2 linked regions of the Rhodopseudomonas palustris genome follow. The main gene of each other region encodes a partner of the protein of the gene in region 2 in a complex. Links are inferred from orthologs where the notes say so. Each region holds a gene or a part of one and is shown on either strand. Other genes may lie near its edges.

Region 1 (15,179 bases), 150 kb from region 2 along the record:
GATCGACGCATCGACCCGCCCAGCCGGGACTGATTGCCGGAACGCGCCGTCTCACGCGAAAGCACAAAAGCGCAGAGAGCCACATCCCTGCTAGGCTGTCGTGGGAAGGAGCTCTCATGACGCTGACGCCGGAGCTTTTGCGCCAGACCCTTACGATTGTGCTGAGCTTGGCGAAACAGGAGGGCGGCTTCGACTACCGCCTAATCGGCACCGCCGCGGACCTGCTGCGCGGCGTGCCGATCGAGCCCTGCGACGTCGACTTCCTCATGCCCACACGCAGCGATGTCGACACCTTCGCGCGGGCGCTTGCCGCCTACCGATGCCTGAGCCCGCCGACCTGGATGCCCTGTTGCGTGCAGTATTACGCGGCGTTCGAGGTGGGCGGCGTTCAGGTCGATGCCAGCACCGTCGAGCCTCCGGCGCAGTCTGCTTTCATCGAGGCCTTCGGCGGCGGCCCCTGGACGCACTTTTCCGAGATCGCCGTGGGCAACACGCGCGTGGCGGTGGTGGCGCCCGAATTGCGGCTGGCGACCGAACTCTGCCGTGATCGAAAGGATCGCGCCGAAATAATCGCCCGCTGGATGCGCGATCACGGCTGTGACGCGCCGCTGCTGAAGAACGCCATGGAGGCCCGCGGCATCGACCCGGCAACCCAGTTGTCCGTGATGGCAACCGTCACCGGCTGACAACGCGGCAGGCGCCGGCGAGTACGCAGAAAACAGAAAGGGCGCCACCTGGGCGCCCTTTGCATTTTGCGATTGCAGTCGCGTGTTACTTGGCAGCCGGGTTGGCGCCGGCCGGAGCCTGAGCTTCCAGCTTCTTGCGCTGCTCTTCAGCGCGCTTCTGTAGCTCTTCCTGCAGCTTCTTCTGGGTCTCTTCGAACTGCTTAGGATCGGTCGGCGGGCCGTCATAGGCCTTGGCGAACTCGGCCAACGGCAGCGGCAGCGTCAGCGGCGCGCCGTTAGAGTTGATCGCCTGGACGATCAGGTTCTGGCCCTTCTTGAGCTGATTGATCAGATCCGGCGTCGCTTCGTAGTCCGACATACAGCCGTTGGCGAAGCAGATCACATACGGGCTCTGCTGCGGCGCGTTGCTGTCGACGATGATGCGGGTGCCGTGCACGAGCTGCATGCCGAGCGGCAGCGTCACGCGCAGGATCTTCTTCGGCTCGCCTTCCGGCTCGATGATCACAGCGGCGATCACCGGCTGACCGGATTCGATACGGCCGTCCTTGCCGGTGAAGCACACCTGCTTGGCGTTGGCGTCCTGCCCCTTGAGGCAGAACTTGGTCCAGGGCGCGTAGATCAGCTGAACCTGTTGCTGCTCAGGCTGTCCCTGGGCGGGAGCCTGCTGCGCCGGCGCCGGGGCTGCCTTCGGCGCCGCCTTAGGGGCTGCCTTCGGGGCGGCCGGCTGCTGGGCCTGCGCGGCGGGGACGATGGTCAACGCCGCGAACGCGGTCGCCGCCAGCAGGGCGAAGGCCCGCCCGCGCGGCCCGGCCGACGCGACCAAGTTGCAAGACTTCATTCGGAAAACCCTTTCTGAAACGGTCGCGCACCCCAACCTGCGACGCTGGAGCTGACAGCGGTCCGTTTGGCCGCTGTCTCGGTGCCAATTGAGGCGGTTACGTGACGAGCCGGTGGGCATCATCGACTGCCCGCCTTCAATACATTGGCGAACGCAAAGATCAATGGCAACAATCCCCGGGCACCGGTTTCCAGCCGCTAATGTGGTAAAAATCCCGGCGTGGGACGCGTCGAATCAGAACACCGCTTCATCCGCCGAATCAAGGCCCTCGCCGTCGCGTTCGCGATCGGCGCTGGATGCCTGACCGGCGCCACCTCGGCAGGCGCCGAGCCGGCCGGCACTCCAGCACCTGCGATCGTCAGCCATGCGATCGCCATGCACGGCAAGCCCGCGCAGCCGGCCGACTTTACCGCGATGCCCTACGTCAACCCGGACGTCCCCAAGGGTGGCCGGATGATCGCCAGCGTTGTCGGCGCGTTCGACAGTCTCAACCCGCTGATCGTCAAAGGCATCGCCGTCCAGCAGATGCGCGGTTATGTGATCGAGAGTCTGCTGGCGCGCGGCCATGACGAGCCGTTCACCTTGTACGGCCTGCTCGCGCGCTCGGTCGAAACCGACGACATTCGCAGCTACGTCACATTTCGGATCGATCCCCGCGCCCGGTTTTCCGACGGCAAGCCGGTCACCGCCGAGGACGTGCTGTTCTCCTGGAAGCTACTCCGCGACAAGGGCCGGCCGAACCTCCGCCTGTATTACGGCAAGGTCGCCAGCGCCGAAGCGCTCGATCCCCTCACCGTCCGGTTCGATTTCGGCGGTGCGCCGGACCGTGAGCTGCCGCTGATCCTCGGCCTGATGCCGGTGCTGCCGCGCCACGCGGTCGATCCCGACAGCTTCGAAGAAACCTCCCTGAAACCGCCGCTCGGTTCCGGCCCCTACCGTGTCACCAATGTTCAGGCCGGTACTAGCGTCACCCTGACGCGCGACCCGAACTATTGGGGCCGCGACCTGCCGATCAACCGCGGCCTGTGGAACTTCGACGAGGTGCGGATCGATTACTTCCGCGAGTCCAATGCACAGTTCGAGGCGTTCAAGCGCGGGCTCTACGACTTCCGCGTCGAGACCGATCCGCTGCGTTGGAGCGAAGGCTATGACTTCCCCGCCGCACGGCATGGCGACGTGATCCGCGACGCGATCAAGCCGGGCACGCCGGAGCCGACCGACACCCTGGTGTTCAACACCCGCCGTCCGGTGTTCGCCGATGTTCGGGTGCGCGAGGCGCTGCTCAACCTGTTCGACTTCGAGTGGATCAATCGCAACTACTTCTTCGGCCTCTACACCCGCACCGCGGGGTTCTTCGGCGGCTCGGAGCTGTCGGCCTATGGCCGCGCGGCCGATGACGGCGAACGCAAGCTGCTCCAGCCATATCTGTCGCGGCTCCGCGCCGACATCCTGGACGGCAGTTTCAGGCTGCCGGCGAGCGACGGTTCGGGCCGCGACCGCGCCGGCCTGCGCCGGGCGCTCGATTTGCTGGAGCAGGCCGGCTACCAGCTCGACGGCACCGTGCTGCGCAAGCGCGACACCCGCCAGCCCCTCACCTTCGAGCTCTTGGTGACGACGCGGGAGCAGGAACGGATCGCACTGGCGTTCGCCCGCGACCTCAAGCGCGCCGGCATCACCGTGTCGGTCCGCACCGTGGATGCCGTGCAGTTCGATCAGCGCCGCCTCGCCTACGACTTCGACATGATCCCAAACCGCTGGGACCAGTCACTGTCGCCCGGCAACGAGCAGTCGTTCTATTGGGGGAGCGACGCCGCCGACACGCCGGGCACCCGCAACTACATGGGCGCCAAGGATCCGGCGATCGACGCGATGCTTGCGGCGCTGCTACGTGCCCGCGGCCGCGCCGATTTCGTCGACGCCGTGCGCGCGCTCGATCGCGTCCTGATCTCGGGGTTCTACGTGGTCCCTGTGTACAGCGTGCGTGAGCAATGGATCGCGCGCTGGAATCGTTTAGAACGTCCGAAGGCCACTGCCCTGACGGGTTATCTTCCCGAAACATGGTGGTATCGGCCGCCGCCGCAGCAACCGCCGCAGAGGTGATCCCGTGAGCCCGCCCAACACCTCGCCGACGCTCGACGGACTGTTTCGCCGCACCCTCGCCCGTCAGCCGGATGCGATCGCGCTGATCGATCCGCCGGACAAGCAGCGCATCACCGGGCAGCCGCCGCGGCGCATGACCTATGCCGAGGCCGACCGCGCGATCTCGGCGCTGGCCGCGCATTTCGTCACCGCCGGTCTGCCGAGCAATTCGGTGATCGCGGTGCAACTGCCGAACACCATCGAATTTCCGCTCACCGTCCTGGCGGCACATCGCGCCGGTCTCGTCGTTGCGTTGCTGCCGCAGCTCTGGCGCCACGCCGATCTCACCGCCGCGCTGAACCGCACCGGTGCGCGGGCGATCGTGTCGACACGCTGGATCGACGGCGTCAGCCACTCCGATCTGGCCATGAACGCCGCGGCGGAAGCTTTCTCGATCCGCCATGTCTGCGGCTTCGGCGATGACCTGCCCGAGGGCATGGCCTCGCTCGACGCCGCGATGGAAGATCCCACCGCATTGCCGCCGGCGCCGGGACCACAGGAAGCCCGCCGCGCCGCGGTGATCTCGTTCGATACCACCGGCGACGGCGTCCGGGCGATCCCGCGCAGCCATCTGCATCTGATCGCAGGCGGTCTGGTTGTCTTCCTCGAAAGCGCGATCCCGCAGGGCGCGGTGCTGCTGTCGGCGCAGACGCCGGCGACGTTCGCCGGGCTGGCCTCGTCTATGGTGACGTGGCTGCTCAGCGGCGGCACGCTGGCCCTGCACCACCCGTTCGATGACGCGTTACTGGAGCGGCAGATCGTCGACCTCGGCTGTCAGGCCCTGGTCGCACCGGCGCCCCTTGCTCTCCGCCTCGGCGAAGCCGGACTGACAGCGCAGGCTCCGTCGCTGCGCAGCGTGGTGGGCCTCTGGCGCGCACCCGAGCAGGTCGCCTCCAGCCCGAACTGGATCGGCACGCCGGCCCACTTCACCGACATCTATCTGTTCGGCGAAGCCGGATTGTTCGGCGCCCAGCGCACGGCGGAAGGTACTCCGGCTGCGATCATGCCGGGGCCGCACACCGCGCCGCGCGATCATGCCGGCGGTTCGACTGCTGGCGAAATCCTGATCACGCCGAAGGGCACGCTCGGGCTGCGTGGTCCGATGGTGACGCTCGCCGCCTATGCGCCGCTGCCGCCGCTCAACAGTTCGATCCCGATGGCGCCGCCGCCAGACTACGTCGACACCGGCTACGCGGCCCGACTCGACCGTGCCACCGGCTCGATCTGCATCACCGCTCCACCTGCCGGGGTGATGGCGGTCGGCGGCTATCGCTTCCTCGCCCAGGACCTGCAGGAATGGGCGAAGCGGCTCGGCCAGGGCGCGCTGCTCACGGCGCTGCCGGACCGGCTTAGCGGCTATCGGCTCGCAGGCCGCGCACAGGACAATTCCAGAGCTCGTGAAGCACTTGCAGAACTCGGCCTAAACCCTTTGATGGTCGAAGCCTTCCGCGATGCTCCGAAGGTCGATGAAAACCGCGCATCGACGTTGACGCCGCATTAACAGCGACGGCTTACGGTTTTCGCCTCGACCGCGGGAGCCGTTCTTGGAATGTCGTACCACGCGCCTATCCTCGTCGTAACCGACGATGAAAGCTCGCCGACCCTCGCAGCACTGACGGACGCCAAACTGTTTCCAGTGCTCGCTTCTGCATGGCCGGAAGCTGGCGAAGCGGTTGGCCGGCTGCGACCGTCGGCCGTGGTCGCAGATGGCGGTGCGCCCGCCGGCTCCCTTGAGACACTCGCCCGCCAGATCGGCTTGCTCCAGCCCTACGTGCCGCTGATCGCGATCGGCGCCGATGGCGGCCTGCCCGACAACGTCATGCCGTTCAGCGCCGATCCGCGCGAGCTGATCCATCTGGCGCCGCGGCTGCGGGCCGCGCTGCGGGTGCGGACACTGCACGCCACCGCGATGCGGCGCCTGACCGATCCGAGCGGCCTCACTGAACTGTCCGACCATGATCCGCTGCAGGACGCGACCGTGCTGCTGATCGGCCGCGGCGCCGCCTATCCGGCGCTGTCGGTGGCGCTCGGCGAACGGGTCGGGGTGGTCGGCGCGCTGTCGATCGAAGCCGCCGCCAAGCATCTCAACGCCCGCGATCTCGACGGCATCGTGCTGGCCGAAGGCTTCAGCTCACGCGTGGTGGATGCCTTTCTCACCGTGCTGTCGGAAGACACCCGGTTCCGGCATCTGCCGATCGTGGTCGGCATTCCGGCGCCGCACGGCAGCTTCGAACTGCCCAACCTCGAATTCGTCGACGGCGATCCGGCGCGGATCGTCGGCGCCGCGCTGCCGCTGGTGCGCCAGCACGCCTTCGAGGGCCGGCTCACCCGCACGCTGGCTTCGCTCGATGCCGGCGGGCTGCTCGATCCCCGCACCGGCCTCCTCACCGAGGCTGCGTTCGAGCGCGATTTTGCGACCGCCGTGTATCAGGCGCAGACTCGCGGCGAAGGCCTGTCGGTCGCGCGTTTCGTCCTGCACCGCGCCGATCGCCGCGCGGTCAACGACGCCGCACGGATCGTCAGCCGGCTGATGCGCAAGATGGACTTCGGCACGCTGCAGACCGACGGCACGCTGCTGGTGGTGTTCGCGGCAACTGACCTGCGCAACGCCCAGGCGATCGCGCGGCGGCTCAGCAGCGTGATCAAGCAGACGGCTCACAGCGCAAGGCGCGAGGCCCGGATCGATCCCGACGTCAGCGTCGCGACCCTGATGCCGGACGAATCCGCCCGCGCCATCCTCACCCGCGTGGTGCAGCAGGACCGCCGCCGCGCGGCGTCGTAGGCGTCCAGCCAAGACGATCCCGTCATTGCGAGCGCAGCGAAGCAATCCACGGGCCGGTGTACGGAGCTTCTGGATTGCTTCGTCGCTGCGCGCCTCGCAATGACGCTGAGGCGAAATCACGCCGCCTTGCGGTTCTCGGCGAGGTCGGCGAGCTGCTTGAGGATATCGGTCGTCCCCATCAGCCGTTCTTCCGGCGTCTCCCAGACCTGGAAGAACACCACCTTCATGTCGGGCCGCACCTTGGCGGCTTCGCCGTGGCGTTTGATGAAGAACACCAGCTTGTCCGGTTGCGCGAACGCGTTGTCGCGGAAGCTGATGACCACGCCCTTCGGACCGGCGTCGACCTTCTCGACATTGGCGCGGCGGCAATACGCTTTGATGGCCGCGATCTTGAACAGATAGCGCACCTCGTCGGGCAGCGGACCGAAACGGTCGCGCAGCTCGGCGGCAAAGTTCTCGATCTCCTCGTCGGTGTCGAGATCGGCGAGCCGGCGATACAGCGACAGCCGCACCGCAAGATCGGCGACGAAGTCCTCCGGGATCAGCACCGGCATGCCAATGGTGATCTGCGGCGACCAGCGGTCGGCGACCGGCTCGTCGACGATGCCGGCCTTGAGGTTGGTGATCGCCTCCTCGAGCATCTGCTGATACAGCTCGAAGCCGACTTCCTTGATGTGGCCGGACTGCTCCTCGCCGAGCAGATTGCCGGCGCCGCGAATGTCGAGGTCGTGCGAGGCTAGCTGGAAGCCGGCGCCGAGCGTTTCCAGCGATTGCAGCACCTTCAGCCGGCGCTCCGCCTGCGCGGTGATGTTGTGCTGCGGCAGCGTGAACAACGCGTAGGCGCGCAGCTTGGAGCGGCCGACGCGGCCGCGGAGCTGATACAATTGCGCCAGGCCGAACATGTCGGCGCGGTGCACGATCAGCGTGTTCGCGTTCGGGATATCCAGGCCGGATTCGACGATCGTGGTCGACAGCAGGATGTCGAACTTGCCGTCGTAGAAGGCCGACATGATGTCCTCGATCACGGCCGGCGGCATCTGGCCGTGCGCGACCGCGACCTTCATCTCCGGCACATGCTTGTCGAGGAAGTCCTTCACCTCGGCGAGATCGTCGATCCGCGGCACGACGTAGAAAGCCTGACCGCCGCGATAGCGCTCGCGCAGCAGCGCCTCGCGGATCATCAACGGATCATGCGGCGCCACGAAGGTTCGCACCGCGAGCCGGTCGACCGGCGGCGACGCAATGATCGAGAGGTCGCGCACGCCGGTCATGGCGAGCTGCAGCGTGCGCGGGATCGGCGTCGCGCTGAGCGTCAGCACGTGGACCTCGGAGCGCAGCTGCTTCAGCTTCTCCTTGTGGGTCACGCCGAAGTGCTGCTCCTCGTCGACGATGACGAGGCCGAGATCCTTGAACTTGATCGACTTGCCGAGCAGCGCGTGGGTGCCGACGACGATGTCGAGCGTGCCGTCGGCGATGCCTTTCTTGACCTGCGACAGCTCCTTGGTCGAAACCAGTCGCGACGCTTGGCCGACATTGACCGGGAAGCCACGGAAGCGTTCGGTGAAAGTCTTGGCGTGCTGCCGCGCCAACAGCGTGGTCGGGACCACGACCGCGACCTGCTTGCCGTCGAGCGCCACCGCGAAAGCCGCGCGCAGCGCCACCTCGGTCTTGCCGAAACCGACGTCGCCGCAGACCAGACGGTCCATCGGCGTGCCCTTCTCCAGATCGCCGAGTGCCGCGTTGATCGCGGCGAGCTGGTCCTCGGTTTCGTCGTAGGGGAAGCGCGCGCAGAACTCGTCATAGAGCTGCGGCTGCACCGGCAGCTTCGGCGCCTCGCGCAGATGCCGTTCGGCAGCGACCTTGATCAGTTCGCCGGCGATCTGACGGATACGGTTCTTCAGCTTGGCCTTGCGCGCCTGCCAGCCCGAGCCGCCGAGCTTGTCGAGTTCAACCGTGGTGCCGTCGGAGCCGTAGCGCGACAGCAGTTCGATGTTCTCGACCGGCAGGAACAGCTTGGTGTCATTGGCGTAGTGCAGTTCGACGCAGTCGTGCGGCGCGCCGCCGACTTCGAGCGTCTGCAGGCCGACGAACCGGCCGATGCCGTGCTCGACATGCACCACGATGTCGCCGGTCGACAGGCTGGTGACTTCGGAGATGAAGTTGTCGAGCTTCTTGCTGGCCTTGCGTTGCCGCACCAGACGGTCGCCGAGTACGTCCTGCTCGGTGATCACCGCAAAGGCGTCGGTCTCGAAGCCGGACTCCAGGCCGACCACCGCCAGCATGGTTTCGTTGCGCGGCGTCGCCTGCACGGTGCGCCAGGAATTGACGCTGGTGAGCGCGACCAGCTTGTGGTCCTTCAGCATGCTCGCCATGCGGTCGCGCGAGCCTTCGCTCCACAGCGCGATCACCACCTTCTTGCGCGCAGCCTGCAGCGCATAGACGTGCGCCACCAGCGTCTCGAACACGTTGACGTTGGCGTCCGCGCGCTCCGGCGCGAAGTTGCGGCCGGCACGGGCACCGGCATCGATCACGTCGCTGGTGTCGTCCGGCAGCGCGAACGGCGTCAGCCGCGCCAGGGCGACGCCTTCGAGCCGCGCGGTCCATTCACTGTCGGTGAGATACAGCCGATCCGGCGGCAGCGGCTTGTAGATCGCGCCGGAGCCGGGCTGCTCCATCGCTTCGCGCCGGGCGTCGTAGTAGTCGGCGATCTGCTTGAAGCGCTCGCGCGCAGCGTCTTCGCTCTGCGGCTCGATCGCGACCGGCGTTCCCTTCAGGTAATCGAACAGCGTGTCCATCCGCTCTTGGAACAGCGGCAGCCAGTGCTCCATGCCGGGATGGCGGCGGCCTTCGCTGACCGCGGCGTACAGCTGATCGTCCGGATGCGGCGCGCCAAACGCGGCGACGTAGCCCATGCGGAAACGGCGGATGGTCTCGGTGACGAGCTGGAATTCAGACACCGGCACCAGGTCCAGGCCGCGCATGGTGTGCAGCGTGCGCTGGGTCTCGGCGTCGAAGGTGCGGATCGATTCGAGCTGGTCGCCGAAGAAGTCGAACCGCACCGGCTGGTCGAGGCCGGCCGGAAACAGATCGAGAATGCCGCCGCGGACCGCATATTCGCCGGCTTCACGCACGGTCGATGCGCGGCTGTAGCCATTGTGTTCGAGCCAGGCGACGATCGAATCCATCGGCACGACGTTGCCTGGCGCAACCGACAGCGCCTGCGCGGCGATGATCTCGCGCACCGGCACCCGCTGCACGGCGGCGTTGACCGTGGTCAGCACGATCAGCGGTTTGTCGCTGCCGGTCAGGCGCGACAGCTTCGCCAGGGTGGTGACACGCTGCGCCAGGATGCCGGCGTGCGGCGAAACGCGGTCATAGGGTTGGCAGTCCCAGGCCGGAAACTGCAGCACCTCGAGATCGGGCGCGAAGAACTCCAGGCTGCGCGCGAGCTGCTGCATCCGCGGACCATCGCGGCAGATCACCGTCAGGCTGACAGCGGGCGCCTTGGGCTTGGCCACGACCGCGCGGGCCAGATCGGCGATGATCAGCCCCTCGGCGCCTTCGGCGACGTTGGCGAAGGTCAGCGCCTTGCCGGACGTAAGCTGTTCCGCCGGCGACCTGCTCGGAGTCTTCATACGGCGCCGTCCTGATGGCCGTAGGTCTTGATCCGTTCGAACAGACCGCCCTTAAACTCGGCCGGCAGCGTGTCGCCGCCGGCGACCGCGGCATAGAGATCGTGGTCGTTGACCTCGATCAGCCGTTCCAGCTCGTCGAGCTCCGCCTCCGACAGCGTGCCGATCTCGGCGTCGGCGAACTGGCCGAGAATCAGATCCATCTCGCGTGTGCCGCGATGCCAGCAGCGGAACAGAAGCCGCTTGCGGCGGTCGTCGAGCCCGCCGCTCGACCGTGTGGTGCCCGTCATGTCGAAATCCACCTCAACGCCAAAAGCCCGGACGTGCCGGGCGGCCCTGATATAGCGACCGGGATCGCCGCTGTCAGCCCGCACTGGCGCATTGCAATCGGCCGCAAATGCAGCCAACCCTGCGGGCAACCGCCCATCCACCCGCTTGGTTCGATGCGCCCTGCTCTGCTCAATCCGCTGTTCGCCCCGGTCACCAGCCTGACCGGCGTCGGACCGAAACAGGACAAGCTGTTCCGCTATCTGCTGGACCGCGACGACACCCCGCGGCTGGCCGATCTGCTGCTGCATCTGCCGAGCAGCGTGATCGACCGGCGCGCCCGGCCGAAAATTCGCGACGCGGTGCCGGGAACGGTGGTGACCCTGGAGGTGACGGTCGATCGCCACCGCGCGCCCCCGCCGGGCCGCTCGCGCGCGCCGTATCTGGTCTATGCCGGCGACGACACCGGCGACGTGGTGCTGACGTTCTTCCGCGCCAAGCCGGACCATGTGCAGAAGCTGCTGCCGGTCGGCGCCAAGCGCTACGTCTCGGGCACCGGCCAGCTCTACGACGGCACGCTGCAGATCGTCCACCCGGACCGGGTCGTCGACGAAGAGGCCTTCGCCAAGCTGCCGCAGATCGATCCGGTCTATCCGCTGACCGAGGGGCTGGCGATCGGCTCGCTGCGCCGGGCGGTGGCGCAGGCACTGACCAAGCTGCCGGCGCTGCCGGAATGGATCAGCCCCGAGGTGCTGCGGCGCTGCCGGTTTCCCTCGTTCGCCGAAGCGCTGAAGCACGTCCACATCCCGGATCAGCCGACCGACATTCTGCCCGATGGGCCGTATTGGTCGCGGCTCGCTTATGACGAACTGCTCGCCGGGCAGCTTGCTTTGGCGCTGGTGCGGGCGCAGCTCCGCCGCCCGGCCGGCAGCCGCAACGCCGGCGACGGTCGGCTGCGCCACAAGATCATCGACGCGCTGCCTTATGCGCTGACCGCCTCCCAGCAGCAGGCCGCGGCGGCGATCGCCGAAGATCTGCGCCAGCCGGTGCGGATGCTGCGGCTGCTGCAGGGCGACGTCGGAAGCGGCAAGACCGTGGTGGCGCTGCTGGCCGCAGCGGCGGTCGCAGAAGCCGGCAAGCAGGCGGCGCTGATGGCGCCGACCGAAATCCTCGCCCGGCAGCACATCAAGACCATCGCGCCGCTGGCCGAACGCGCCGGGATGCAGGTCGCGATCCTCACCGGCCGCGAGAAAGGCAAAGAGCGCCGCGAGATCTTGGCGCGGCTCGAAAGCGGCGAGATCGATTTTTTGGTCGGCACACACGCGCTGATCCAGGACGACGTGATCTACAAATCTCTGGCGCTGGCGGTCATCGACGAGCAGCACCGTTTCGGCGTGCGCGAGCGCCTGGCGCTGACCAGCAAGGGCGCCGATGTCGACGTGCTGGTGCTCAGCGCAACGCCGATTCCGCGGACGCTGGTGCTGACTTACTTCGGCGACATGGACGTTTCGGAACTCCGCGAGAAGCCCGCCGGCCGCCAGCCGATCGACACCCGTACGCTGTCCGATACGCGGCTGCCGGAAGTAATCGACGGCATCGGTCGCGCGATTGCCGCCGGCAAGCGGGTTTACTGGATCTGCCCGCTGGTCGAGGAATCCGAGAACGTCAAACTCACCGACGCCGAGCAACGCTTCGAATCGCTGCTGCAACGGTTCGGCGATCATCAGGTCGGCTTGGTGCATGGACGGATGCGCGGCAGCGACAAGGACCTGGTGATGGGCCAGTTCGCGCGCGGCGAGATCAGCGTGTTGGTCGCGACCACGGTGGTCGAGGTCGGTGTCGACGTCCCCGAAGCCACCATCATGGTGATCGAAAACGCCGAACGGTTCGGTCTGGCACAACTGCATCAGCTGCGCGGCCGGGTCGGCCGCGGCAGCGAGGCGTCGACGTGCTTGCTGCTGTATCGCGAGCCGCTGGGCGAGCTGTCGGCGGCGCGCCTGCGGGTGATCCGGGACACCACCGACGGTTTTCGGATCGCCGAGGAAGATCTCAAGCTGCGCGGCGAAGGCGATGTGCTCGGCACCCGGCAGAGCGGCCTGCCCGGCTACCGGATCGCCCGCTCCGAAGTCCATGCCCAGCTCATCACCCAGGCGCGCGACGAAGCGCTGCGGATTTTGAAGGACAACCCCAAGCTCGAAGGCCCGTCCGGCGAGGCGCTACGCTGCCTGCTGTATCTCTACGAACGCGACGAAGCGATCCCGCTGCTGGGAGCCGGTTAGAGGGCCATCTCGGGAGTTGGGTGAGCAGCCCCGCGTGCACGACGCTCGACCCGATTACGAAAATCAGACTCGAGCGCCGGCGTCATAGGTTCAGTTGTTCAGTTGCGGCGATCGGCATAGCCGGACGGCAATTTCTCCGGCGGGCAGTCGATAACGCTTTGATCGTCGCGGTCACGCCGCTCCATGAAGGTAATCGTGGCGAATTCGTCGATCACCAGCTTGGGATAGGTCGGTCCGGCATCTCGATAGGCGCGCATCGCATCGAGATGATCGTTCTGAAAACAAACCGTCTTCTTGGGATCTCGCGCGATCCAATCCGGGAAGAAGATCACGCCGTGCAGTTTGCGCTTGGGCAGATTGACGGCAACGCTGACGCAAGTTCCCGTCGGTTCGTCCCAGGAAATCTTGTAGATGCCCTCGCCCAGCCGGACGATGTGGGCGAACTGGTCGCGCACCCAACGTCCGCCGACCATACCGCTGTGAATCCGGTAATCGATCGTGTTCTCGTTCTTCACGTAGAGCTCGTACTGCCAGCCATTGTCATACGTGTAAATCAAATGGCTTCCGACAAAATCTACCAGTTCGGCGGGATGAAGGGATTCACTGACCTGAGACATATCGTGCTCCTGTTTGCATTTGCCGGATCATTGCATCTGAAAAATCGAATGAAAAATCTTCATTTCGGTGCATTATGATCTAATAATCCGAACGATGGAGGCGACCGTGGCCCAGGTGCCAAAAACGACGGTCGAGCAATGGGCCATATTGAGAGCGGTCGTCGAACTCGGCACCTACGCGCAAGCGGCCGAGACGCTGCATCGGAGTCAATCGTCGATCAGCTACGCCATCACCAACCTGCAGCACGCGGCGGGCGTTCAGCTTCTTCAAATCGAAGGTCGCCGAGCTGTCCTCACGGAGGCGGGCCGAGCGCTTCTGGCCGAAGTCGAACCCCTCATCGACGATTTTCTGCGCATCGAACAAAGGGCGTCGGCTGTGGGGCATGGCGAGCGCGTAGTGCTCCGGCTTTTGGTCGACAGCGTCTTTCCAAAACCCAGGCTGCTGGCCGCCTTACGCCGCCTGGCCGAGGTCCATCCGCACGTCGATGTTCGTCTCCGTGAAGCGGTCCGCCTGCCGATGCCGGAGCCGACCGACAGAACTTACGACATCGCGATCGCCCAGCCGGTGATTGGCGCGCGGTATGGCAAACGCGTAGCGGATGTCGACCTCATTGCCGTCGCCGCGAAGGGCCATCCCCTCGCGCATCGCACCCGCCCGATCAGCCGGGCGACCTTGGCGAGACACTTACGGATCGAGATTCGGGATCTCGAATTGTCAGCTCCCACGAAGGGGCAGACCGGCGGCAAAGCGTGGCACATGAGCACGATCGACTCCGCGCTCGGCGTCGTCCGCGAGGGGCTCGGCTACAGCTGGCTGCCTCGTCACTCGATCCAAGGCGACCTGGAACGCGGCGATCTCGTCGAGCTGTCCTTGAGCGAAGGCGGAGAAAGGCGCATCCCGCTGGACCTCTGCCTTGCCGATCACGAGTCCGCCGACGGCGCGGTCTTGTTTCTCGGCGAGGCGTTGATGATGCACGCGGAGTGACCGCAGTCCTGCGACAGAGGTGTCAATAAGGCGATCTGCTCACCTTGACGCGCCCCCGAACGCGCAGTCACCCCATCCGCCGGACGCCAGCTTAATCGACCTTGTCGGGCGCCTTGGTGACGCGGCGGCGCGAGAACGCCGATTCCGGCTCTCCGGGTTCGCGGACCTTCTTGGCGGCCAGCGCGGTCGCTGCCAGCGCTGCGATCTTCTTCTGCGGATCGGAACCCGGCTGCACCACGCCCGCCGACATGATCAGCGTCGCGGCCTCCTCGGCACTCATGTCGACCGGGATCACTTTGCTGCGCGGGACGTAGAAGAAGAAGCCGGTGGTTGGGTTCGGCGCGCACGGCAGGAACACCGAGATGTGCTCGTCCTGGCTCGGGATCTTGGTCGCGACTTCCTGGTTCGGCGGCAGCGAGATCAGCACGATCGACCACATCCCCGGCTGTGGGAACTCGACCAGGCCCACTTTTCGAAGGCTGTTGCCGTTGCCCGAGAACAGCGTCTCGAACACCTGCTTCAGGCCGCGGTAGATCGCCCGCACCACCGGCATCCGGCCGAGCAGCCGCTCGCCGAGATCGACCAGGCTGCGGCCGATCAGGTTGGCGGTGAGGAAACCGAGCAAAGTCAGGGCGACGAACGCCACGACCAGGCCGGAGCCCGGCACAGCAAACGGCAGATAGGTCTCGGGGCGGTAATCCGGCGGAACCAACGGACGCACGAAGCCATCGACCCAGTTCACGAACCACCAGGTCAGGTAGAACGTGATCGCCACCGGGCCTGCCACGATCAGGCCGGTCAGGAAGTAATTGCGGAGACGCCCCATCACGCCGCGCGGCGGGTCCGGCGGAAGATCACCGGTCGGGGTCGGAAGCTGGTCGGTCATCGGCAGTCCAGGTCGGTGCTACGGATGTCGCGGCCGAAGCCCCGACGCGAAGTTCACTGTAGCAGAGC
Region 2 (14,651 bases):
TTTGTCGATCCGGAGCCGACCGCACCGGCCGCCAAGCCGGCCAAGGCCGGTAAGCCGAAGAAGCGGTAAGTCAGGCGGGCAGGGCTGCTGGCAAGAGGCAGCCCCGGCCGGCTTGTTTGAACCGTTGCCGTGCCACCGCATTGACGCGCTGTCGCCGCTCGCTGCCGAGCGGCGCAAACCTGTAGGGTGCCGCCGCATGACGCCAACGCTCGACGCAGGACGCTAGCTCGTGGCGCAGCGCTCCGAGTTTCCGCACTTTCCCCGCATGGCCGCGGTCGACGCCTACGGCAAAGGCGGGTTCTATTTCGCCGACATGTCGCATCAGGGATCGCTGCTGTTTCTGCCCGATGCGGTGTGGGGCTGGGACGTGACCAAGCCGGAGCAGATCGACCGCTACAGTCTGCAGCGCGTGTTCGATAACGCCAACGCGATCGACACGCTGATCGTCGGTACCGGCGCCGATGTCTGGATCGCGCCGCGGCAGCTGCGTGAGGCGCTGCGCAGCGTCAACGTCGTGCTCGACACAATGCAGACCGGTCCGGCGATCCGCACCTACAACATCATGATCGGCGAGCGGCGGCGGGTCGCCGCTGCGCTGATCGCGGTACCATGAGCAAGACGGCCGACACCGGCGCTGCTGCGTTCTGCGCCAATTTGGTGCGCGAGGCCGACTTCGACCGCTATGCGGCGACGCTGTTCGTCCCACCCGAGAAACGCCGGTCGCTGCTGGCGCTCGCTGCCTTCAATGCCGAGATCGTGCGGGTTCGCAGTCAGGTCAGCCAGCCGCTGCCCGGCGAGGTCCGCCTGCAGTGGTGGACGGATCTGCTTGCCGGGTCGGCACATGGCGGCGCCGAGGGTAATCCGGTCGCGGCCGAGCTGACCCGGGCGATCGCCGAGCACGGGCTACGGATCGAACCGCTGACGCGGCTGATCGAGGCGCACATCTTCGATCTCTATAACGACCCGATGCCGGACTGGACGGTACTCGAGCCGCATCTGGTGGAGACCGATGGGACGCTTCTCGCGCTCGGCGCCCGCGTTCTTGGCCACACCGGCGCGCAAGCAGAAGCGATCGATCACGTGGCGCGGCACGCCGGAGTTGTGGTCGGAGTCGCGCGCATCGTGGCGCGGCTGCCTTATGATTCCGCGCGTCGTCAGCTGTATCTGCCGAACGATGTGCTGCAGCGGCACGGCTGCGACTTGGAGCAGGTGTTCGGCGGCCAATCGGCCCCCGCGCTGAAATCCGCGCTCGCCGATGTCATTGCGGACGCCCGCAAGCATCTCGATCAGGCGCTGCAGGAGCTGACCGAGCTGCCGGCTTCAGTACGCCCCGCCTTCCTGCCGCTGGCGCTTGCGCGCCGCGATCTCGACCGGCTGGCGTCCCCGGAACGCGATCCGTTCACGCCGTTCGATCGCTCGCGCCTAGCGACGTTGTGGACGCTGTGGCGAGCGAGCCGGAGCAAGCTGTTTCGTATGTAACGGGACCTCTCCGCGTCATTGCGAGGAGCGAAGCGACGAAGCAATCCAGCGCTGTGCATGAAGCTCTGGATTGCTTCGCTCCGCTCGCAATGATGGAGAAGGCTTGTGCGCCTTCAGACAGCGACGCGCGACGAACGACTACGCCGCCTTCGGCAGCTTCAGATGCGCGGCGATCCAGCCGTCGATGTCGGCGAGGGCGCGGGCGCTGAGGGCCTGCTTCTTGGCGACCGACTTCTCCGGACCGCGCAGGCGCTTGCCGTCCGGGCCTTTGGTCGGCGGGTTGGCGAGCGGCGGGAAAAGGCCGAAGTTGATGTTCATCGGCTGAAACGAGCGCGGGCCGGCATCGATGGTTTCGATGTGGCCGCCGGTGATGTGGCCGAGCAGGGCGCCAAGCGCTGTGGTCGGCGGCGGCGGAGCCAGCGGCGCTCCGAGCACATCGGCTGCTGCGGCCAGGCCAGCGAAAAGCCCGACGCTAGCGGATTCGACGTAGCCCTCGCAGCCGGTCATCTGCCCGGCGAACCGCAGCCGGGGCGCCGCGTGAAGCCGGAGGCTTTCGTCGAGCAGTTTCGGCGAGTTCAGAAACGTGTTGCGGTGCAGGCCGCCAAGCCTTGCAAACTCAGCGTTTTCGAGCCCCGGGATGGTACGGAAAACACGCAGTTGCGCGCCGTGCTTCAACTTGGTTTGGAAGCCAACCATGTTGTACAGCGTGCCCAGCTTGTTGTCCTGCCGGAGCTGCACGATGGCGTAGGGCTTGACCGTCGGGTTGTGCGGGTTGGTCAGGCCGACCGGCTTCATCGGCCCGTGCCGCAGCGTCTCGCGGCCGCGCTCGGCCATCACTTCGATCGGCAGGCAGCCGTCGAAATATGGCGTGTCCTTTTCCCAATCCTTGAAGTCGACCTTCTCGCCCTCGATCAGCGCGTCGACGAAGGCGTCGTACTGCTCGCGCGTCATCGGGCAATTCAGATAGTCGGCGCCGGTGCCGCCGGGGCCGACCTTGTCGTAGCGGGACTGGAACCACGCCACCGACATATCGATCGAGTCGCGGTGCACGATCGGCGCGATCGCATCGAAGAACGCCAGCGCAGTCTCGTCGGTGAGGCTGCGGATGGCGTCGGCGAGCGGCGCCGAGGTCAGCGGGCCGGTCGCGACCACAACGCTGGCCCATTCCTCCGGCGGCAGGCCATCGATCTCTTCGCGGCAGATCTCGATCAGCGGATGCTCCGCCAGCGCCTTGGTGACCGCGGCCGAAAAGCCATCGCGGTCGACCGCCAGCGCGCCTCCAGCTGGCACCTGGTTGGCGTCGGCCGCCTGCATGATCAACGAGCCGAGCTTACGCATCTCGGCATGCAGCAGCCCGACCGCGTTGTTGGCGGCATCGTCGGAGCGGAACGAGTTCGAGCACACCAGCTCGGCCAGACCATCGGTCTTGTGGGCCTCAGTGGTACGGACGGGCCGCATCTCATGCAGCACCACACGCACACCTGCGCGGGCGATTTGCCACGCGGCTTCCGAGCCGGCGAGGCCGGCGCCGATGATGTGAACGACGGGTGAGGCGGAGGGGGTGCTGCTGGTCATCGGCTACAGCTAGCTTGTTTCGGTCGCGGGGCAAATCCCGTTTGCGACGCTGCGGAACTGCCCGACTCTTCTCCACAAACGACAACGCCCGCCAGGAGGCGGGCGTTGGCCGTAGAAGGCAGAAACAGGCGGTCGGGTCAGCCGTTGTAGTGACCCGAAGCGACGCGCGGGATGTCCGAACGGTCAAGTCCGATGTCGGCCAGTTCGCGATCGCTAAGCTGGGACAGCTCAGCGACGTTGCGCTGGTAGTCCCGGAACGCGCGGATCGCGCGGATGAGCGAAAGCAGCATGGGATGGTCTCCTTGTCCACGATTCAGTTCTTCGGAAGAACCGAAGCGTCGAAAGGAATATAGGCGACGAGTCGGGAATCCAGCAGCGTAAATGCTGCACCGCAGCTAATCCGTGGATGCATACCATCGGGAAGGAATGATTAACCCTTCTGCGCTGGCTCGGCCTCCGAGATCTGCTCGCAGCTTGGGGCGGGGGACCTGCTGACCTCGCGCCTCGGGGCCTTCCGAGCTGAAATATAGTGCATTTTCAGCGCAATCTAACCCTGCTCTCCGCCGCTTGAGACTTTCCACCGGAAATCTAGTGCCGGTCAGCTCCGCCGTCCGAGTTAAGACGTTCGGACAATTCGGTCCGCTCCCATGCACTATACGCATAAATACGGAGGTCGTGAATGAGTATTCATGGCGAATCGATGGATTTGATCTGCCGCAATGCACAAAACGGCCGCCGACCTCTGAGAACGATCGGCGGCCGAGGTGGGGAGCTTGCCGATGAGTCGGCTCAGGTCCCGTTGCGCTTCCATTGCAGCAGGTTGGCCGGGAAATCAGCTGCCGACCGCTTGAGCGGGCTGGGCGGCGGCAATCGCGGCGGATTGGGGTTCGGTTCGACCGCCTTGCGATACAGATGCCAGGTGGCATGGCCGAGCAGCGGGATCACCACCGCGAGCCCGAGGAAGGCCGGCACCGAGCCCGCCACCAGCAGAAGCGCGACGATGGCGCCCCAGGCGGCGATCGGCAGCGGGTTGACCGCGACCACCCGGAGCGAGGTGGCCATGGCGTCGCCGATCCCGGCATGCCGGTCCAGCATCATCGGGAACGCCACCACGCTGAGGCACAGCGCCGCCAGTGCGAACAGGAAGCCGACGCCGCAGCCGACCAGGATCAGGCTCCACCCCTCCGGCGTGCTCAACACGCGCCGGGCGAAGTCGGGGATCGCAGCCGCCGGGGCATAGCCGAACAGCGCGACGTAGATTGCCTGCGCCGCCGCGAGCCACACCAGAAACAGTGCCAGCAGGATCGCGCCGAAGCCGAGCATTGCGCCGAGCGATGGTGACCGCAGCACCGCCAAGGCATCCGATGCGAACGCCGGTTCGCCAAGCTCGCGGCGCCGGCTCAGCTCATACAGACCGAGCGCGGCGAACGGGCCGAGCAGCGCGAAGCCGGCAGCGAGCGGGAACAGCAGCGGCAGCACCGCGTAGCCTTGCACCAGCCGCGCCAGTACCAGGCCCAGCACCGGATAGATCAGCACCAGCATCACGGCGTGGCTCGGCACCGCCTTGAAGTCCTCCCAGCCTTGCCGGAGCGCGGCGCCGAGATCGGCAAAGCCGATGCGGTGGACTGCGGGGGTGGCCTCGTCCGCAGCGATGGCGGACGGAGCAGAAGAATAGGTCGTAGCCATGCGTAGCGTCCTCCCATGTTCGACAGTGGTGATCACCGGCCGTTACGCCATGACGGCGGGCCGGGCGCTTCTTGCGCGGAGACGAACGATCAGAAGGAGCCAGACGCGAGAGCAACGAACGAACTGGTCCTGTGACCCGAGCTTGCCGCGACCTGTGAAGGTATCCTAACGCCGCTTATCAGCAGTCGTTGCTCAAGCTTTGGTGAGCTTTCGATGCTGCAGTGCGACGAGATTTTGGTCACTACACGTTTGCTCAATTCTGCTGGTACGCTCTGCAGTGATCCGCGCGCGGAACCCAGATGGCGTCAGCGCTGTTGATGCGGACGATGCGTGGCATCGCAACAGGGGGAGACAGCATGAGCATTTTCGGGAAGATCATGAGCGCGATTTTCGGCGACAGCGCCGCTGCGGCGCCAGGTGGCGCAGCCGCGCCCGCGCCGGCACCGGCAACGACCGCTGGCGCCGGCACCGCGCCGGCGCCGACTGCACCGCAGCCGACGGCCGCACCGTCGGTCGACGTCGCACCGATCCTCGACAAGGCCGTCAAAGCCAAAGGCGAGAAGCTGGAATGGCGGACTTCGATCGTCGATCTGATGAAGGCGCTCGATATCGACTCCAGCCTGTCGGCCCGCAAGGAGCTCGCCAAGGAGCTCGGCTATAGCGGCGACATGAATGACTCGGCGTCGATGAACATCTGGCTGCACAAGCAGGTGATGAGCCGGCTGGTCGCCAACGGCGGCAAGCTGCCGCCCGAGATCAAGCACTGATCCCACACGGCATCTTGGATGGTGAGCCGTGCCGCTCGCTTGCGGCACGGCGTGGCCGCGCCGGTTGCTTTACGACTCGAAGATTCGAAACACAGCGCTGGTGGTCACCAGCAGCTTGTCGCCGGCGAGTGCTTCGGCGTCGATGAAGGCGAGGCTGCGCGACAGCTTCTTCATGGTGGTGCGGCCGGTGATCCAGCCGCCCGGCTCGATGGTGGCGATGAAGCGGCTGTCGAGCGACACCGTCGCGCAGCGCCGCTGCCCTGCGAGCACGACCGAGAATCCCAGAATGGTGTCGAGGAAGCCGAGCAGCGCACCGCCGTGCAGCACGCCGTTGGGATTGCCGTGGCGATCGTCGCTGAGGAAGCCGAACTCCGGCTGGCTGTCGCCGCTCTGCCGCCAGTAATACGGGCCGTTGGTGCCGATATAGCCGTCCTGAACGGCGAACGGTTGAAAGCCCGGCGGCGGTGACACAGTCATTGGCGGCTCCTGCGCGGAGCGCGGCCGCAGGAGGTCACAGGATGAACCGGCGGGCCGCGCGCGGTGGAACCGATGCCACAGCGCGCGGCGGCGGGCAATCGCCGGACCGTCGCAAACGGTCCGGCCAAGTCGTCACGCGGTGAGGTCGGCGTATTCCGGGTGAGCGTCGAGATAGTCGGCGACGAAGCCGCAGCCGGCGCTGACCTTGGCACCTTCGGCACGGATCAGATCGAGCGCGCCGCGCACCAGATTGGAGGCGATGCCGCGGCCGCGCAGCGGCGGCGGAGTCTCGGTGTGGGTGATGACGACGCGGCCGCCGGTGCGGCGATAATTCGCGAATGCAATCTCGCCATGGGCGTCGAGTTCGAAGCGGTTCAGCGCCTTGTTGTCGCGCACGCTGGCCGCGGCTGTGGTCCCGCTCATAGCGTCTCCTCGTGTTCAATGTCCGGCGCGCGGCAGGAGCCGTGTGCCGTTGGCTGTCAAGGTGATGCCGGCCCCGTTGAAGTCAAGGGGACGGCGAGGTGGCAAGCGCGGCGTCGTTGCGACGCAGGCCACGATGGATGGTGTGGAGGGTAAGGCCACACCGCGCTGCGCCGCGCAACCCGGACAATCCCGGAGGCGACGGCGTTCAGCTGCGTGCGTCACCGCACCAGGATCGTCATGGCGCGGAGCTGCAACGCCGGCAGCTTCGATTAGTTCTTCAGCGACGCCTCGAGCATCTGCCGCACCGACCACGCCTGATCGTCGACACTGCCGCGGATGTCGTCGATCCGCCATGATGTGCCGTCGCGCACCAGCTCGTAACGGATCACGCCGTCGGCGGCGACCTTGCGCGACTGACTGCCGATCAGCGCCACGGCCAGCGTCGCGCGGGCATCGTCCTGGCTCTCGGTCTTGATGACGAACGATTTGATGTCCGGGTCCTGCGAATTGCTCACCGGATCGAAATCGATCGGCCCGATCTCGCCTTGTGGCACCTTGGCCTCGGCCTTGGTCCACAGCGCGGCCAGAGACTTCGACAGATACTTGCCGCGCTCCTTGGCGTTGTTGACGAAGGCGCCGCCGGCATTGTCCTTGGCGGCCGCCTTGTAGAGCCGCGTCAGCAGGGCCGCGGGATCGGCCGTGGCCGGTTTGGCTGCAGACGCCGCGGCTGGCTGGGCCGGCGCCTGCGCAAGCGCGGCAGCGGGCAGGGCGACGGCGGCGGCGAGGCAGGCGAGTGAAGCGAAGGCGGAGCGGCGGATGAGCATGGCGGATCCTGTCGGCAGCGAGGATCGCGGCACCGGCTCAGTCGCGGCCCTCATCCGGAATATTCAGCACGGTGCCGCACGCCTTGCAATGCACCGCATCGGAATCGTGGCGCTGCAGCCCGCACACCGGGCAGGGGAAGCGCACCTTGTTCGGACTGATCAGTGCCCGCGCCAGATTGAAGAACAGCGTGACGCCGAAGATCATGATCACCACGCTGATCATCCGCCCCAGCGTGCCGGGCAGGGTGATGTCGCCGAACCCGGTCGTGGTCAGCGCGGTGACGGTGAAGTACAGTGCGTCCGCGTAGTTGGCGATCTGCGGATTGCTGAAACGTTGGGTCTCGAACACGATCGCCGTCATCACGAAGATGAACACCGCCAGCCGCGCCACTGCGATCACCACCTCCTCGTGGTGACGGAAGAAGGCGCTGTCGCTGCGCAGCCGGGTCAGCATCTGATAGTCCTGGAACGCGCGCAGCGTGCGCAGGATCCGCAGGAAGCCCGCGCCCTCTCCGGGCAGCGGCGCCAGAAACGAGCCGATCGCCACCAGGTCGGTCCAGGTCGCGAGCCGCCCGAATTCCCGCATCGGCCTGCGGCTGGCATAGAGCCGCGCCAGGAAGTCAACCAGGATCAGCACGCCGAATCCGGTATCGAGCGCCTCGACGATCGGATTGGGCGGCAGAAACGACGTGCCGACGATGAACAGGATGGTGACGACGTCGAACGCCAGCAGGCCGTAGCGGAACGCCACCCCACGCGGCGTCGCGCCGTCATACAGCCGCCGAACGGCGAGTCGGACATCGTGCAGCGTCATGACCGATTATTGGCCTGGGAGGGGCAGCGGAGGCAATGGGGCGGAGTGGCCAACGGATCGGCGACGGCCAATTACACTGCGCGCAGGATGAGGACGGACAGCTCTACTTCCCGCAATTCCAGATCGGCCCGATCGGCGTCTGCGTCCAGCACGGCCCGAAGCTGCCGCCGTTGTAACGCCCGCGATAGAAGCCGGCGCGGCCGAGATAGCGCCACTCACCGCTCCAGGGACCGTTCCAGCGATAATAGTCCGGCGTCGGATCGATGTACCATGGCCGCTTCGGCCGCAGCAGCGCGCGCTGCGCCGGCGACAGCTTCTGCATGTACAGCGGCACAGCATTGTTCGGCGGCTGCACATAGCCGGGCAGGAAGCCATACCCCTGCGCCCGCTTGGCGTGCTTCTTGTGCGAAGCGGCCGAACTGGCGGCGGGGAGCAGGGCGAGGGCGACGATAAGGGTGAGGGAGGTGAGGCGGGGCATGGGCCGGAGCTTAGAGCAGGTGTAGTGGCAAGGGCGACTCAAAGATCGAACACGAAGGCGGACCACACCCGTAGCGCCCGGGAGCCTAGCGTTATGGCCAAGGTCAAAGTTCGGGGCGTCGCTTCGTTCGTGTTGACCAACGCTACGCCGAGCAGAACCCAAGTTTGCGATAATTCATGATCCCTCGCCACAAATCTTTCAGCCGCTCATCGATCAGATCTTCCGGCTTAGAGCGCAGATATGAGAAGAGGCTATGATCTTCGTGTGGCACAAGCCCAGTATGGCAGGTGTGACAGAGAGTGATCAAATTCGCAGGGTCGGTAACACCACCATTTTCCCAAGGTCTGATGTGGTGGACATGGAGCACGAGATCTAAATGATCGTCGGGATTACGACCGCATATACGGCATCTGCGCCTATCCCGCTTAAGGACCTGCATTCGGACTTTTGGAGTTGGCGCGCGTCGGAAGGCTGTCTTTGGAAGAAGGTTCAAAGAGGCGAAGCCGGCCTCGCCGTGAGGAACAACGGCTTCGGCGGCAAGAAGTCTTTGAAATACGGATCGCCCCAGGTTCTCCTCGACGATGGCGTTTCCTCCGCCAAGTAGAAAGAGCTCTATTTCTTCCAGAGTGTGGATGACCGCATACGGTTGGTTGAGATGTTGCCATAGTTCAACGAATTTCGGATACACCAACCGCGCTTGCCGCAGTTCCTCGCGTCGCTCTAAATTGGCCCATCCCGCCCATTGGGATTGTGTGCCGAAGATGATGCGACCATCGTCTTCAGCGGTGATTGTGATTGCGTAATACAAGCAATCAGTCCTAGGTGTGGCGAGTTGTGTTAGGCGCTGATCCAGATCACCCAGCATTTGATCAGCCTTGAACATCGCATATTCGCTCCACTGCTTTGATCAATCAGTCCGTCGTCGGCGTCAATTCAAACACAAGTCCATATTTTGCGGCTTCGACCAAGTCGCCGCGTCGCAGGGCCTCGCGGACGTTTTCTAACTTTCCTACCTCCGCAGGCGGCAAGTACGGAGACCATGCGGTATGATCATCGATCAACTCGACCTGAATCTCGGCGCAGTAACGACCTTCGTGGATGAACTCTTTCGACAAACGGGTCACCGTCGCCTCCGATGAATGAAATTTGCGACCCATCGATATTATTCCGCCGCCTCGTCCGCCTTCCGCTTCCGCACCGGCCCCTTCTTCTCCAGTACCGGCTTCAGGAACTTGCCCGTGTAGCTGCGCGGCGCTTTGACGATGTCTTCCGGCGGGCCCCAGGCGACGATTTCGCCGCCGCCGTCGCCGCCTTCGGGGCCGAGGTCGATGACCCAGTCGGCGGTCTTGATGACTTCGAGATTGTGCTCGATCACCACCACCGTGTTGCCCTGCGCCACCAGTTCGTGCAGCACTTCGAGTAGTTTCGCGACGTCATGGAAGTGCAGCCCGGTGGTCGGCTCGTCGAGAATGTAGAGCGTGCGCCCCGTCGCGCGCTTGCTCAGCTCCTTGGCGAGTTTGACGCGCTGGGCTTCGCCGCCGGACAGCGTGGTGGCCTGCTGGCCGACATGGATGTAGTCGAGACCGACGCGCTGCAGCGTCTTGAAGGTTTCGCGGACGCGCGGCACCGCCTTGAAGAACTCGGCGGCTTCTTCGACCGTCATGTCGAGCACGTCGGCGATCGACTTGCCCTTGAACAGCACGTCGAGCGTTTCGCGGTTGTAGCGCTTGCCCTTACAGACGTCGCAGGTGACGTAGACGTCGGGCAAGAAGTGCATCTCGATCTTGATGACGCCGTCGCCCTGGCAGGCTTCGCAGCGGCCGCCCTTGACGTTGAACGAGAACCGGCCGGGCTCATAGCCGCGCGCCTTGGATTCCGGCAGGCCAGCGAACCACTCCCGGATCGGCGTGAACGCGCCGGTGTAGGTCGCGGGGTTCGAGCGCGGGGTGCGGCCGATCGGTGACTGATCGATGTCGATGATCTTGTCGATGTGCTCGAGGCCCTCGATGCGGTCGTGCGGCGCCGGCGGCTCGGACGCGTTGTTCAGCTTGCGGGCGATCGCACGATACAGCGTGTCGATCAGCAGCGTCGACTTGCCGCCGCCGGAGACGCCGGTGACGCAGGTGAACAGGCCGAGCGGGATTTCGGCGGTGACGTTCTTCAGATTGTTGCCGCGAGCATTGACCAGCTTGATGGTGCGCCGATGGTTCGGCGGCCGTCGCTCCGGCACCGGCACGTCAAGTTCGCCGGTGAGATATTTGCCGGTCAGCGACTTCGGATTGCGCATGATCTCGGCGGGCGTGCCCTGCGCAACGATGTGGCCGCCATGGACGCCGGCGCCGGGGCCAATGTCGAGCACGTAATCGGCGAGGCGGATGGCGTCCTCATCGTGCTCGACGACGATGACGGTGTTGCCGAGATCGCGCAGCCGCTTAAGGGTGTCGAGCAGCCGGGCGTTGTCGCGCTGGTGCAGGCCGATCGACGGCTCATCGAGCACGTAGAGTACGCCGGTGAGGCCGCTGCCGATCTGCGAGGCGAGGCGGATGCGCTGGCTTTCGCCGCCGCTCAATGTGCCGGACGAGCGCGACAGCGTCAGGTAGTTGAGGCCGACGTCGAGCAGGAAGCTGAGGCGGTCGCGGATCTCTTTCAGGATGCGGACGGCGATCTCGCTCTGCTGCTTGTTGAGCACGTCCGGCACCTTGGCGAACCAGTCGCCGGCCGCCTTGACCGACAGCTCGGAGACTTCGCCGATGTGCTTGCCGCCGATCTTGACGCACAGCGCCTCTGGCTTGAGGCGATGGCCGTGGCAGGCGTCGCACGGCACGTCGGAGAAATACTTGCCGAGCTCCTCGCGCGCCCATTCGCTCTCGGTCTCGCGGAAGCGGCGCTCGATATTGGTGACGACGCCCTCGAACGGCTTCTTGGTGTCGTAGGAGCGCACGCCGTCTTCGTAGGAGAACTTGATCTCGTCGTCGCCGGAGCCGTGCAGCAGCACGTTCTGGACCTTCTTGGGCAAGTCCTTCCACTTGGTGTCGAGCGTGAACTTGTAGTGCTTGCCGAGCGCGGTCAGCGTCTGCAGGTAGTACGGCGAGGACGACTTCGCCCACGGCGCGATCGCACCCTTGCGCAAGCTGAGCTCCTTGTCGGGCACCACGAGATCGGCGTCGATGTGCTGCTCGATGCCGAGGCCGCCGCATTCCGGGCAGGCGCCGTAGGGGTTGTTGAAGGAAAACAGCCTGGGCTCGATCTCCGGAATGGTGAATCCGGACACCGGGCAGGCGAACTTCTCCGAGAACAGGATGCGCTCGGCACCGCTCTTATCGTGGATCTTTGCGACCTTCTTGTCGGCCTTTTTCTTTTTGCCTTCGACGTCGTCGTGGCCGGGCTCAGCCGCCGGCGGCGCGGCGGGCGCGTCCGCAAACTCGATCACCGCCAGCCCCTCGGCCAGCTTCAGCGCGGTCTCGAAACTTTCGGCGAGGCGCTGGCCGATGTCGGGACGGACCACGATGCGGTCGACCACGACGTCGATATCGTGCGGGAATTTCTTGTCGAGCGTCGGCGCCTCGGCGAGCTCGTGGAACGCGCCGTCGATCTTGACGCGCTGGAAGCCCTTCTTCAGCCAGTCGGCCAGCTCCTTGCGGTACTCGCCCTTGCGGCCCCGCACCACCGGCGCCAGCAGATACAGCCGCGTTCCTTCCGGCATCGCCAGCACGCGGTCGACCATCTGCGACACGGTCTGGCTTTCGATCGGCAGGCCGGTCGCCGGCGAGTAGGGCACGCCGACGCGCGCCCAGAGCAGGCGCATGTAGTCGTAGATCTCGGTGACGGTGCCGACGGTCGAGCGCGGATTCTTCGAGGTGGTCTTCTGTTCGATCGAGATCGCCGGCGACAGGCCGTCGATCTGGTCGACGTCCGGCTTCTGCATCATCTCGAGGAATTGCCGGGCATAGGCCGACAGCGACTCCACGTAGCGGCGCTGGCCCTCGGCATAGATGGTGTCGAACGCCAACGACGATTTGCCGGAGCCGGACAGGCCGGTGAACACCACCAGCTTGTCGCGGGGGATGGTGACGTCGACGTTCTTGAGATTGTGCTCGCGGGCGCCACGAATGGTAATGGCGGTCCGGCTCGAGGCCGCGGGGGTCTGACGCTTGGCCTTGATCACTTCGTCCATGCGGGTGTCCAGACGCGCGACAACGCGCCGGTTGGGGCGCGCGCCGGAGCGTCCGGGGCTGGCGCCGGTTGGGGCTGAGCCTGGAACATAGGAAGAACGCGACGCGATTGCCAGAGGCTGCGGGCGTCCATCAACCGGATTGTTGGCGATAAGGGCGTGGGTGGCTGGGTTCCGCTGAGGCCGAGCCGGGACGATGCTGTCTACGCAATCTGCCGCGGCCGACGCGAAGCTGCTGCATCGATTCGAAAGCAAAAAGGCCGGCGCAAGGCCGGCCTTCCGCAAGCGCGACTGAAATCAGCCGACGCGAAGCTCAGTAGCGCGCTACGATCGGGCCGCCCCAGCGATAGTTGATGCGGGCGGTGACGACGTCGACGTCCTGCTTGATACGGTCGATCGAAGTCGTCGCAAAGGTAATGTCTCGGCTACCCATGAATAGGTGGTCGTACTCGACACCAAAGGTCCATGCTGGTGAGAAGCCGTATTCTAAACCGCCCCCTACCGCTCCTCCCCAACGCGTTTCACTAGCGGTGTCTGTAATCGCACCCGTTCTGTTGCCATAAACGGTGTACTTGTCGCTTGTGACCGCAGCCCCCCCCTTCACATAGAGCAGTGCATTGTTCCACGCGTAGCCCACACGCGCCGTAAAGAGTCCAAAGGCGTCGATCTTAGTATCGTTGGTTGTCCCTGGAACGACGAGCAGACTAACATTTGATCCCTTGAAATCGGCCCAGTTGCCCTGCGCTTCGACGCCGAACACCCACGTCCCCACCTGCCAGTTGTAACCGATCTGTCCGCCGACAGTACCGCCGGAGGCATCGTGGCACCCCTCTCCCAGGTTCGACACGAGCGGCTGCGCAGTGGTGCCTGCGAAATCCCAGCAATTGCGGCTGGTGCCCCAGCCGCCGTTGGCGCCGACGTAGAAGCCGGACCAGTCGTAAGCCGCGGCAACGATCGGCGGTGCCTTGGTGTAAGGACGAGCCGCGAGATCGGCAGCCATCGCCGGCGCAGCGCCTAGCGCGATCAAACCGATAGTCCCCAACAGAAATTTCTTCATCGCAATCCCCCCGGTTCGTCTGTGCTTCACCGGCTCTCGGTCCGCGGTGTCCCCGCCGCAGAGCGAGAAGCGCGAGCGCCCCTCGAAATTCCACGTGACGACCATACACGCAATGCGAGCAACGCGCCGTCGCGGAAATGCAACAGTCGCGAGTGAAATGTGATTCCTAAAACCATGGATAGATCGCCTAAGAGAGGTTGCGCGTAATTGCGGGTCACCGCTGAGACACGGTCGCCGCAGCACGGCAGGCCGGGTGACATGCGGACGCTCTAGCGCGATTGAAATTTGCACTTCACTTTGGAACAAAAATAGAACAAACTGACCGAGATCGTCCCGGTGGATAAATCCCGTCCGACGGGCGTTTTCGTTGGTGGACGTATGGGCGTAGCGGCGGCGACAGCGTAATCGCTTGAGGCTGGGACGGCTCGCGCCAGCTTGGGCGCGACCGCAGCGGCGGAGCAGGACGGCGGGCGGTCGCCGGCCGGTTGCGGAGCCGCTCAGTCAGTATGGTTTTGAGAGGAGACGTCGATGGCGGGTAGCGTGAACAAGGTGATCCTGGTCGGGAATCTCGGTGCCGATCCGGAGATCAAGCGGACCCAGGATGGGCGTCCGATTGCCAACCTGCGGATTGCCACCTCGGAGTCCTGGCGTGATCGCGCCACCGGCGAGCGTAAGGAAAAGACCGAGTGGCACCGTGTCGTGATTTTCAACGAAGGGTTGTGCAAGGTCGCCGAGCAGTACCTGAGAAAAGGCGCGAAGGTTTACATCGAAGGCCAGCTGCAGACACGCAAATGGACCGACCAGAGCGGCGCTGAGCGCTACAGTACCGAGGTTGTGCTACAGAACTTCAACTCGAACCTGACCATGCTCGACGGCCGCAGCGGCGGCGGTGGAGGTGGT

What was found.
Region 1: the proteins of uvrA (region 2) and mfd are in contact, whole or in part, in a crystal structure (PDB 4DFC), measured with the Escherichia coli proteins. The link is inferred for Rhodopseudomonas palustris from one-to-one orthologs.

The regions. Positions count from the first base shown.
Region 1 is NZ_CP019966.1:2,943,963-2,959,141, reverse strand. What follows is about bases 6,362-10,480. They hold mfd (transcription-repair coupling factor), read right to left. Parts: upstream 10,081-10,480; coding sequence 6,562-10,080; downstream 6,362-6,561. Other genes in these bases: RPPS3_RS13715 (succinate dehydrogenase assembly factor 2), read right to left, coding at 10,077-10,367; RPPS3_RS13725 (hypothetical protein), read left to right, coding at 6,362-6,445. Also shown: RPPS3_RS13745 (hypothetical protein), read left to right, coding at 117-686; RPPS3_RS13740 (invasion associated locus B family protein), read right to left, coding at 772-1,524; RPPS3_RS13735 (extracellular solute-binding protein), read left to right, coding at 1,744-3,624; RPPS3_RS13730 (class I adenylate-forming enzyme family protein), read left to right, coding at 3,629-5,164; more of RPPS3_RS13725, read left to right, coding at 5,213-6,361; ATP-dependent DNA helicase RecG, read left to right, coding at 10,521-12,623; RPPS3_RS13705 (phenolic acid decarboxylase), read right to left, coding at 12,722-13,240; RPPS3_RS13700 (LysR family transcriptional regulator), read left to right, coding at 13,335-14,225; RPPS3_RS13695 (DUF502 domain-containing protein), read right to left, coding at 14,317-15,111. UniProt on the Escherichia coli protein: Couples transcription and DNA repair by recognizing RNA polymerase (RNAP) stalled at DNA lesions. Mediates ATP-dependent release of RNAP and its truncated transcript from the DNA, and recruitment of nucleotide excision repair machinery to the damaged site.
Region 2 is NZ_CP019966.1:3,099,840-3,114,490, reverse strand. What follows is about bases 9,486-13,076. They hold uvrA (excinuclease ABC subunit UvrA), read right to left. Parts: upstream 12,698-13,076; coding sequence 9,686-12,697; downstream 9,486-9,685. Other genes in these bases: RPPS3_RS14485 (outer membrane protein), read right to left, coding at 13,008-13,076; RPPS3_RS14495 (hypothetical protein), read right to left, coding at 9,486-9,680. Also shown: protein translocase subunit SecF, read left to right, coding at 1-69; RPPS3_RS14555 (Mth938-like domain-containing protein), read left to right, coding at 230-613; RPPS3_RS14550 (phytoene/squalene synthase family protein), read left to right, coding at 610-1,479; methylenetetrahydrofolate--tRNA-(uracil(54)-C(5))-methyltransferase (FADH(2)-oxidizing) TrmFO, read right to left, coding at 1,618-3,054; RPPS3_RS14540 (DUF1127 domain-containing protein), read right to left, coding at 3,192-3,344; RPPS3_RS14535 (DUF2189 domain-containing protein), read right to left, coding at 3,844-4,740; RPPS3_RS14530 (DUF3597 domain-containing protein), read left to right, coding at 5,097-5,507; RPPS3_RS14525 (PaaI family thioesterase), read right to left, coding at 5,577-5,984; RPPS3_RS14520 (GNAT family N-acetyltransferase), read right to left, coding at 6,117-6,407; RPPS3_RS14515 (DUF3828 domain-containing protein), read right to left, coding at 6,677-7,231; RPPS3_RS14510 (ion transporter), read right to left, coding at 7,269-8,045; RPPS3_RS14505 (hypothetical protein), read right to left, coding at 8,149-8,523; RPPS3_RS24645 (HNH endonuclease), read right to left, coding at 8,666-9,406; more of RPPS3_RS14495, read right to left, coding at 9,435-9,485; more of RPPS3_RS14485, read right to left, coding at 13,077-13,751; RPPS3_RS14480 (single-stranded DNA-binding protein), read left to right, coding at 14,280-14,651. UniProt on the Escherichia coli protein: The UvrABC repair system catalyzes the recognition and processing of DNA lesions. UvrA is an ATPase and a DNA-binding protein. A damage recognition complex composed of 2 UvrA and 2 UvrB subunits scans DNA for abnormalities.